One region of the Arthrobacter sp. TMN-50 genome, then DNA from elsewhere that is predicted to be linked to it. Evidence: riboswitches for the same ligand, from Rfam matches in the RefSeq annotation. Region 1 holds a riboswitch; the other holds the start of a gene.
What was found. Region 1 has a riboswitch for thiamine pyrophosphate ahead of thiM (hydroxyethylthiazole kinase). Riboswitches for the same ligand answer to the same signal wherever they lie in the genome.
Positions count from the first base shown of each region.

Region 2: it holds a riboswitch for thiamine pyrophosphate, as region 1 does, so the genes downstream of both, ACX80A_RS03575 (ECF transporter S component) here and thiM (hydroxyethylthiazole kinase) in region 1, are expected to answer to the same signal.

Region 1 is NZ_JBTNDG010000009.1:53,252-57,659, forward strand. Features, by position in the region: gene eda (bifunctional 4-hydroxy-2-oxoglutarate aldolase/2-dehydro-3-deoxy-phosphogluconate aldolase) at 1-4, shown strand, start outside; gene ACX80A_RS11445 (sugar kinase) at 34-969, shown strand; gene ACX80A_RS11450 (VanZ family protein) at 1,391-1,852, shown strand; TPP riboswitch at 1,920-2,022, shown strand; gene thiM (hydroxyethylthiazole kinase) at 2,014-2,847, shown strand; gene thiE (thiamine phosphate synthase) at 2,844-3,515, shown strand; gene thiD (bifunctional hydroxymethylpyrimidine kinase/phosphomethylpyrimidine kinase) at 3,512-4,384, shown strand; gene ACX80A_RS11470 (MFS transporter) at 4,391-4,408, opposite strand, start outside.
Region 2 is NZ_JBTNDG010000001.1:737,574-741,981, reverse strand. Features, by position in the region: gene ACX80A_RS03595 (Na+/H+ antiporter subunit E) at 1-570, shown strand, start outside; gene ACX80A_RS03590 (monovalent cation/H+ antiporter complex subunit F) at 567-827, shown strand; gene mnhG (monovalent cation/H(+) antiporter subunit G) at 831-1,226, shown strand; gene ACX80A_RS03580 (DUF4235 domain-containing protein) at 1,234-1,494, opposite strand; TPP riboswitch at 1,616-1,733, shown strand; gene ACX80A_RS03575 (ECF transporter S component) at 1,800-2,417, shown strand; gene ACX80A_RS03570 (ABC transporter ATP-binding protein) at 2,423-3,916, shown strand; gene ACX80A_RS03565 (energy-coupling factor transporter transmembrane component T family protein) at 3,913-4,408, shown strand, end outside.

The sequences.
Region 1 (4,408 bases):
GTGATTCCACCCAGTGAAGGACGACCACTAGGCGTGATCACCCTCGGTGAGACGATGGCGCTGCTGAAAACGGAGGGTGTTGGGCCACTCTCCCACGCGGGGTCCCTCACCATAGGCATCGGCGGCGCCGAGAGCAATGTTGCCGTTGCGTTGAAGCGGTTGGGTGCACCGGCCACCTGGATCGGCCGGATCGGTGATGACAGTTTCGGACAACTGATTCAGCGTGAACTCCTCGCCGAGGGGGTCAACGCTCTGTGTATCAGTGACCCTTCCGCGTCGACTGGCCTCATGATCAAGGAGCGGCGAACCCCGAACTCCATTCGGGTGTCCTACTATCGCGGTGACAGTGCCGGGTCACATCTGGGCAGGGGCGACATCCCCTGCGACCTGTTTCCCCGGGCACAGCTGTTGCACTTCACCGGCATTACACCGGCATTGTCGGACTCCGCAGCCGACGCCGTCAGATATGCCATTGAGTGCGCTAAAGTTGCTGGGCTCGCGATCTCGTTCGACCTCAACTACCGCTCCTCGCTTTGGTCAGCGCAAGCTGCCCGCAAGGCCTATCTTGAGCTCATTCCCCAATGCGACATTGTCTTCGCCGGTGATGACGAGGCCGCGATCGCAGTGGGCGAAGCCGACAGTCCGACCCTCCTCGCCAAACGGCTGGTGGCGCTCGGTCCGACTGAGGCAGTAATCAAGCTGGGGGCTTCAGGTTGCGTCGCCCTGGTCGACGAGGAGAGGTACCATCAACCCGCCATCGCAATCGAGGCTGTTGACACCGTGGGTGCGGGGGACGCATTCGTAGGGGGTTACCTCGGGGAACTTCTCGCCGGCAAAACCGTTCCGCAGCGTTTGCTGACAGCGGTCCGGACGGGCGCATTTGCTTGTCTGGTGCCCGGTGATTGGGAAGGGCTGCCCCGGCGATCGGAGCTCGCATTGCTTGAAGTGCCCGAACCCGTAATTCGCTGAGACGACTGGACCACGCAAGAGGGCACGTCGCCTGGGCCTGGGCCGGGCGGACGTTCTCAACGCCGCGCTCGACGGTTTAGTGGCGACCACGTCCCTCGCCATCAACCAGGTGTTCCTGGCCAGCGTGCTCATCTACGTCCCGGTACCCACGTTGATGGTGCGCCTATCTCTTGTACTCAAACCACGAGTCAACTGAGTCGAGAACATTCTTGTCAGCATTCTCGGTACCCTGAGCATTCTCGTGTCATGTATTGGCGAGGTTGCCGCCCGGGACACTCGGTGGGCGTGCCGTGTCCACAGCTGGCAAGGACTTAGCCTCTACACTCGTGGGATACACCCCAGGCTTTCGATCCGGGGCGCTGTCTTTCCCTAGGCGAAGGAGTCTGCGGTGATCAGCTCTTTCCTTGCACAGCATTCATCAGTGGCACCTATTTTCTTGTGGAGTGCAGTCGCCGCGAGCGCTTTCCTCGGATGGCTGCTCCACCGGTTTGGGAAGTCCCGTGCGCTTCTGGTCCTTGCGTGTATTGGCCTGATCGGTGCTCTCGCGCTGACCGTCACCCCGTCGACCAGCCAGCCCACCACCTTTTGCCTGGTCCACTTCTCGGGACCGTTCCAAGGGATTGAACCCCTGGCCAACGTCGCGATGTTGCTTCCGCTGACACTGTTTGCAGCTCTTGGATGGCGGCGCCCACTGCCGGTGCTCTTCGCAGTCTCAGGCCTGTCAGCCCTTATCGAGATTATTCAGGCGCTCACGCCGAGCCTTGGCCGCACCTGCGACACGAACGACTGGTTCATGAATACCCTAGGTGCCGCTATCGGCACGCTACTGGCGGCTGGAATTGGCGCCTTGGAGACCCGTCGCAGGCGCCGAACAGGCGAATAGCCTCGATCCAAAAGAGGCCGTGTAATGTCCTCTTTCCGCCCGCCGTGCTTACGTCCTCTAGGGTGGTGGTAGTGACACGGGGTGCTGACCGCCAACGGTGCAGCTGAGAATTCACACCCGTTGAACCTGATCTAGTTCGAACTAGCGAAGGGATGTCGCGGATGGCTATTCGCTATACATCGTTTGACTGTGCCGTGCTCGTTGACGCTTTGAGGGTCCAGAGACCGCTTGTGCAGTGTATTACCAACGCTGTCGTCACAAATTTCACGGCGAATGTTTTGCTGGCCGTCGGTGCGGCCCCCGCAATGGTGGATATCCCCTCGGAAGCGGGACAGTTCACGTCCGTGGCTTCCGGACTCCTGATTAATCTGGGGACTCCCCGGGAGGAGCAGCGGGCCGCGATGGTTGAGGCCGTTTCTGCGGCCAGTGACGCCGGGATTCCATGGGTTTTGGATCCGGTGGCCATTGGGTCCCTGACGGTCCGCACCGCGCTGGCGCGTCAACTTGTTGAGCGTCGACCGAGCATCATCCGCGGCAATGCTTCGGAAATCCTGGCTCTGGCCGGGGCAGGTGCTGGAGGCAGAGGGGTGGATTCGACGGAGAGTCCCGTGGCAGCCGCGGAGGCCGCAAAGCATCTTGCTGCCGCGTTCTCCGCAACGGTGGCAGTGTCAGGTGCAGTGGACCTGATCACGGGTCCCGACGGCGAAGCCGTCACCGTGGCGAACGGACACCCGTTGCTGACCCAGGTGACAGGTGGTGGGTGCGCCCTCGGCGCAGTCATGGCCGCCTTCGCTTCCCTGACCGATGATCCTCTGCTCGCGGCCACGGCGGCAACAGCCGTCTACACCGTTGCAGCGGAGCAGGCAGCTAGGGGAGCGCACGGGCCGGGAAGTTTTGCAGTCGGGTTCGTTGACCGATTGGCGGGCGTCACTCCCGACGACGTCGTTACCGCATTGAACCTCCGCCATGCAGCCACGCCGGACGGCATCCGGTGAACCAGCCGAATACCAGGCCAGATTTTAGGCAGCGCCTCCCGCTTTACCTGGTAACCGATACCAGCCAGTGCGTTCCGCGAACGGTAACCGCTGTGGCTGCCGCAGCGGTGGCGGGTGGAGCAACGGTGGTTCAGGTGCGAGACAAGGAGGCGTCATCCCGGGATTTGCTGCACCTGCTGATGGCGGTCGCGGACTCTGTAGGAAACGTGGTCCCGGTGCTGGTCGATGACCGGGTGGACATCTTTCTTGCGGCGCGGGCGGCAGGGGCACGGGTGGCCGGAGTGCATGTTGGCCAGTCCGACCTGCCCGCGGAGCTGGTTCGCACCCTCGTAGGGCCGGAAGCCATTGTTGGATTGAGCGCGGCAACTGGACCGGAGATCCAGACGGCGCACCGCCTGCCTGAAGGGACGGTGGACTATCTGGGGGTTGGGGCCATTCACGCCACTGCCACGAAGGCGAATCATCCCCGGCCGCTGGGCGTTGACGGTTTCAGAGCCCTCATTGAGTCAAGCACCCTGCCCTGCGTCGCGATTGGCGGCATCAGCCGTGCCGACGCGCGTCCGCTGCGGGATGCGGGCGCTGCCGGAATGGCCGTCGTGTCTGCGGTCTGCACCGCCATCGATCCACAGGCAGCGGCCGAAGACCTGAGGGCGGAGTGGCGCCGGTGAAGAGTCGCGATCTACGCAGTATTCCGCGGGTCCTCAGCATTGCCGGGACAGATCCGACCGGAGGGGCTGGGATTCAGGCAGACCTGAAAAGTATCGCCGCCCTGGGCGGATACGGGATGGCCGTTGTCACTTCTCTCGTGGCGCAGAACACCCGTGGCGTCCGCTCCGTACACACACCCCCGGCACGCTTTCTCGCCGAGCAACTTGAGGCGGTCAGTGATGACGTGGCGATCGATGCGGTGAAAATCGGCATGCTCGCAGATGCGGCGACCATTGCCGTCGTTCGCGACTGGCTTGACCGGGTGCGGCCGCCGGTGGTGGTCCTGGATCCGGTCATGATCGCCACCAGCGGGGACAGGCTCTTGGCGTCCAATGCGGAGGCCGCGCTGCGGGAGCTGGTGAGCCAGGCGGATCTGGTCACCCCGAATCTTCCCGAGCTGGCGGGCCTCCTGGATGAACCTGTCGCCGCGGATTGGCTCGCAGCGATTGAACAGGGCCGGAACTTGTCCCGGGCCTGCGGGACCGTTGTGCTCGTCAAGGGCGGCCATCTGGCAGGGGAAACCAGCCCTGACGCTCTCGTCGATGCTATGAGCGTCGTAGGTGCTACGGGAGGAGACGTTGTCGAATTCTCTTCCCCGCGGGTAACCACAAAGAACACTCACGGAACTGGATGTTCGTTGTCCTCCGCCGTAGCCACCGTCATGGCTCGCACGGGTGAGTGGTCCGTTGCTGTTTCCCAGGCCAAGGACTGGCTGCAGGACGCACTTATTCACGCCGACGAATTACACGTCGGGCAGGGCAACGGGCCAATCAACCACTTCCACCGGTTATGGGCCACAGCGGAAACAACCACGCGCGGAGGGCACTAACCGCCATCAGTGGAGATGGCGTGT
Region 2 (4,408 bases), on a different contig from region 1:
ATCCCATTCATCACGGAACTGCCCCTGATTATCTGGCTGGTCATCGTCTGGGGCGCACTGTGGCAGGACTTCAGCCCGGGGAACCTTATTTTTGGCGGACTGATCGCCTACGCAGTGGCCAACCTGCTGTACCTGCCTCCGGTGGAGCTCAGCGGTCGATTCAACGTGCTATACGCGGTCCCGTTCATCGGACGGTTCCTGTACAAGCTCGTGGTGGCGAGTTTCGAAGTGTTTTGGCTCTCGCTCACGCAGGGCCCGAGGCTTGTCAACGCGGTGGTCGCAGTGCAGCTACGGAGTCAGTCCGACCTCCTGGTGACAGTCACCGGGCACGCGCTCTCCCTGATCCCCGGATCGTTGATTGTGGAGGTGGATCGCTCTACTTCCACCCTGTACCTGCACTGCCTGGATGTGAATACGCCGGAGGACGCGGCGAAGATCAGGGCCGATGTGCGGGCCACCGAAGCCTGGCTGATCAAAATTATGGGAACCCGGGATGATCTAGCGCTGCTGCAGACCGAAATGCGTTTCGACGCGGAAAACGCGAACCGTCGGGACGGTGCCGGCACATGATGATCGTCGCCATCACCGTCGCCGCGGGACTCCTGATCCTGGCGTCCCTGTGTGCCTTGTACCGGATTGCCCGCGGTCCGTCGATCCTGGACCGGGTGCTGGCCATTGATGTGCTGCTTGCCACCATCGGCGGGGCGCTCGCCATGGACATGGCCGTCAACCGGCACCTCGACAACATCATGCTGTTGGTGGCAATCTCGGTGATCGGGTTTATCGGCTCGGTCACCGTGGCCCGATTCGTGACGGACAGGAAGTAGCGCATGTCTGACACAGTGATGGAGGCCCTAACCGCGGTGCTGTTGATCGGTGGGGCGCTGATGTCGGTTGCTGCCGGCGTCGGACTGCTCCGTTTCCCTGACCTTCTCACCCGGATGCACGCGGCAACCAAACCGCAGGTGCTGGGACTACTGCTGTTCCTCCTGGCCATGGGGCTGCAACTGCGTAGCTGGGTGTTGATCCCGGTCCTGCTGGTGTGCTGGATTTTCATGCTCCTGACCGTCCCCGTCTCAGCCCACATGGTGGGCCGGGCGGGATACCGCACCAAACACCTGCGACGAGACCTGCTCAGCATGGATGAACTGGACGAGGTGGTGGAGAAGGCGGCCAACAAAAGGGCGCCCGGCCGGAAACCGACCGAGCGCCCTGACGAGACGTAGAACCCACCTACGTCAGGTCGCGGGTCTTCGCGAACCGGTTGGCGGCGCGCTGCGTGGTGCGGTTGGTCAGCACCTGCAGGACAGCACGCACAGCACCGGAGATCAGAGCGAAGACGATCGCCGACCGCAGGCTGTTCTCCAGGCCATCCTCGTCCTTCGGCGATGCGTTGCCGGTGGTCTTCGTCCAGACGAAATCTACAAGCTTCGCGCCCACGATGCCGGCGCCCAGGCTCAGTGCTACGCCCAGCAGTTTCATCAGCTGATTCACAGTGTCTCCTTTTTATGGTGGCTTTTTCCAAGCCTAGCGTTTCCCTCCGACTACGACGACGCGCTCCGCAGGCAGCCCCGCAGGTAGCCCCAACACCACAGGTGTAGAGTTGAGATTGCTAAACATACGACAGGGGAGCGCGGTCCATTTTGGTGGACGAGCGCTGAGAGTGCGGACTACCGCAGACCCTCGAACCTGATCCGGCTAGTACCGGCGAAGGGAGTCGAGTATCTCAGGGTGCCCGGCCGGTAGCATTTGCTGCGGGCAGGGATGCCCTCCCCTCCTGTACCTCAGGAGGATTTCACATGGCTTCATCAACAGCACCAACCCACAGCAACCCCACCTTCCGGGCCCGGTATCAATGGCGGGTGGTCGATATCGTGGTTGCCTCGGTGGTGGCAGTTGCCGTCGGAGTGGTATTTTTCGCCTGGTCGGCTGGCTACACGGGCATTTCCGCCCTCACGGCAGCCTTCCCGCCACTGGCCGGCCTCTACACCGGGGGCTGGCTGATCGCAGGCGTCCTCGGGGGCCTCATCATCAGGAAGCCGGGGGCCGCCATCTACTGCGAGGTGCTGGCAGCGGCCGTTTCCGCGCTGCTCGGCACCCAGTTTGGGCTGACCACCCTGCTGTCCGGGCTCATTCAGGGAATTGGCGCGGAACTGATCTTCCTGCTTTTCCTGTACCGCAAGTGGAACCTCGGTGTGGCGCTGCTTGCGGGTCTTGGTGCCGGGCTCGCCTTGGCAATCAGCGAGAACGTCCTCTACAACGCACTGTGGGCAGTGGAGTGGCAGCTGATGTACGTGCTGTTCGCTGCCATCTCGGGGGTAGTGATTGCCGGCTTGGTTTCGTGGTTGGCAGTCCGCGCCCTGGCCAAAACGGGAGTGCTCTCCGCGTTCGCCTCTGGACGAACGGCCGACGTCTAACCGGTATGGCCGAACACGTCGGAACGCAGGCCGTCGGCATCAGCGCACAGGGCTGGAGTTGGCGCCACGCCGGGCGTAGGATCCCTGCAGTCCGTGACCTTGAGCTGGCGGTCGCGCCTGGCGAACGGGTGTTACTGCTGGGTGCGTCCGGCTCGGGGAAATCAACCTTTCTGCACGGGCTGGCGGGGGTCCTGGGCGATGAGGGGCAGGGCGAACAGCAGGGGTCCCTCACCCTTGATGGCCGACCCCCGGAGGCAGCGCGGGGGCGCGCCGGCCTGGTCCTTCAAGACCCTGACACGCAAATCGTGCTCGCCAGAGTGGGCGACGAGGTGGCTTTCGGCGCCGAAAACCAGGCCGTCCCGCGGACGGAGATCTGGGAACGTGTCCGACGCGCGCTGGACGACGTCGGGCTGGACGTTCCATTGAACCATCCGACAACGGCGCTCTCCGGTGGGCAGAAGCAGCGCCTGGCGCTGGCGGCGGTGCTGGCGATGCAGCCCGGGCTGCTGCTGCTCGATGAGCCGACGGCCAACCTCGACCCGGCCGGCGTACTGGAGGTGCGCGACGCCGTCGTGCGTGTCCTGGACCGCACCGGCGCCACGTTAGTGGTGGTGGAACATCGGGTGGCCGTGTGGGCTGACGTGGTGGACCGGGTGGTGGTGTTGGCGGCCGACGGCGGCATCCTCGCCGACGGGCCGCCCGGCACTGTGCTCACCGCCCCGGCCACCCGCGCCCGGCTGGCGGAAGCGGGAGTGTGGATACCCGGCCATCAACCCCCACACCCTGTGCTGAAGCCCGTGGCGGGGGACGCGCTGCTCGCCGCCAGCGGGCTCGCAGTAGCACGGACCAAACGCGGCCCGGCCGTGCTCGACGGCGTCAACGTCACCCTCAGCGCCGGCTCATCGCTGGGTATTGTCGGTCCCAACGGGGGCGGAAAGTCGACGCTCGCGCTGACCCTTGCCGGCCTGTTGCCCGCGCGGGGCGGACGGCTGGAGGCGGCTCCAGCGCTGAACCGGGGCGCGGGCAGTGATCCGCATGCCTGGAAGTCGGCGCAACTGGTGACTCGCATCGGGACGGTCTTTCAGGAACCCGAACACCAGTTCCTGACCCACCGGGTGATCGACGAGCTCGAGTTTGGTCCTCGGCGGTTGGAGGGCACCGACGAGGCAGCGGTCCGGCGGCGGGTGGATCCCATCGCCGAACGGCTGAGGCTGACCTCGCTGCTACAGGCCAACCCGTTTACGCTATCCGGCGGCGAAAAGCGGAGACTCTCGGTGGCGACCATGCTGGCAACCGACCCGGACATCCTGGTCCTGGACGAGCCCACCTTCGGGCAGGATGCCAATACGTGGGCGGAGCTGGTGGCGCTGCTGGCCGAACTGATCAACAACGGCGGCAGCCTTCTGGCCGTCACGCATGATCAGGAATTCACCGAAGCGCTCGGGAGTCGTGTGCTGCGGGTCGCCGATCACCAGGCCGTGCTGAAGGTGGCGCCGTGAGCGTCGACGTCCTCACCCCCCAGCTCACGGGACGGTTCCTTCCGCGGGCCAACCCGTTGTCGAAACTGTTCGCCGCTGTGCTGGTAACCATCGTGGTGATGCTCAGCATCGATTGGGTAAGCGCCGCCGCCGTCCTCGGGAGCCAACTGCTACTGCTGCCGCTGCTCGGCATCAGCGCCTGGCACCTGCTGAAGCGGACCTGGCCGTTGGTGTTGGCCGCGATGGTTGCTGCCTACGGCACGGCGCTGCTGGCGGACAAGACCGGCGCGGTCCTGCTGGAGGTAGGGCCGATCCTGTTCACCCAGGACTCGGTGAACTCGGGGATCGCCATCGGGTTGCGCGGGCTGGCCATCGCCCTGCCCGGAATTTTTCTGCTGACCACCACCGATCCAACGGATCTGGCCGACGCTCTGGCGCAAAAGCTTCGGCTGCCGCACCGGTTTGTGCTCGGCGCGCTGGCGGGGCTGCGCCTCGTCGGGCTGCTGGTGGACG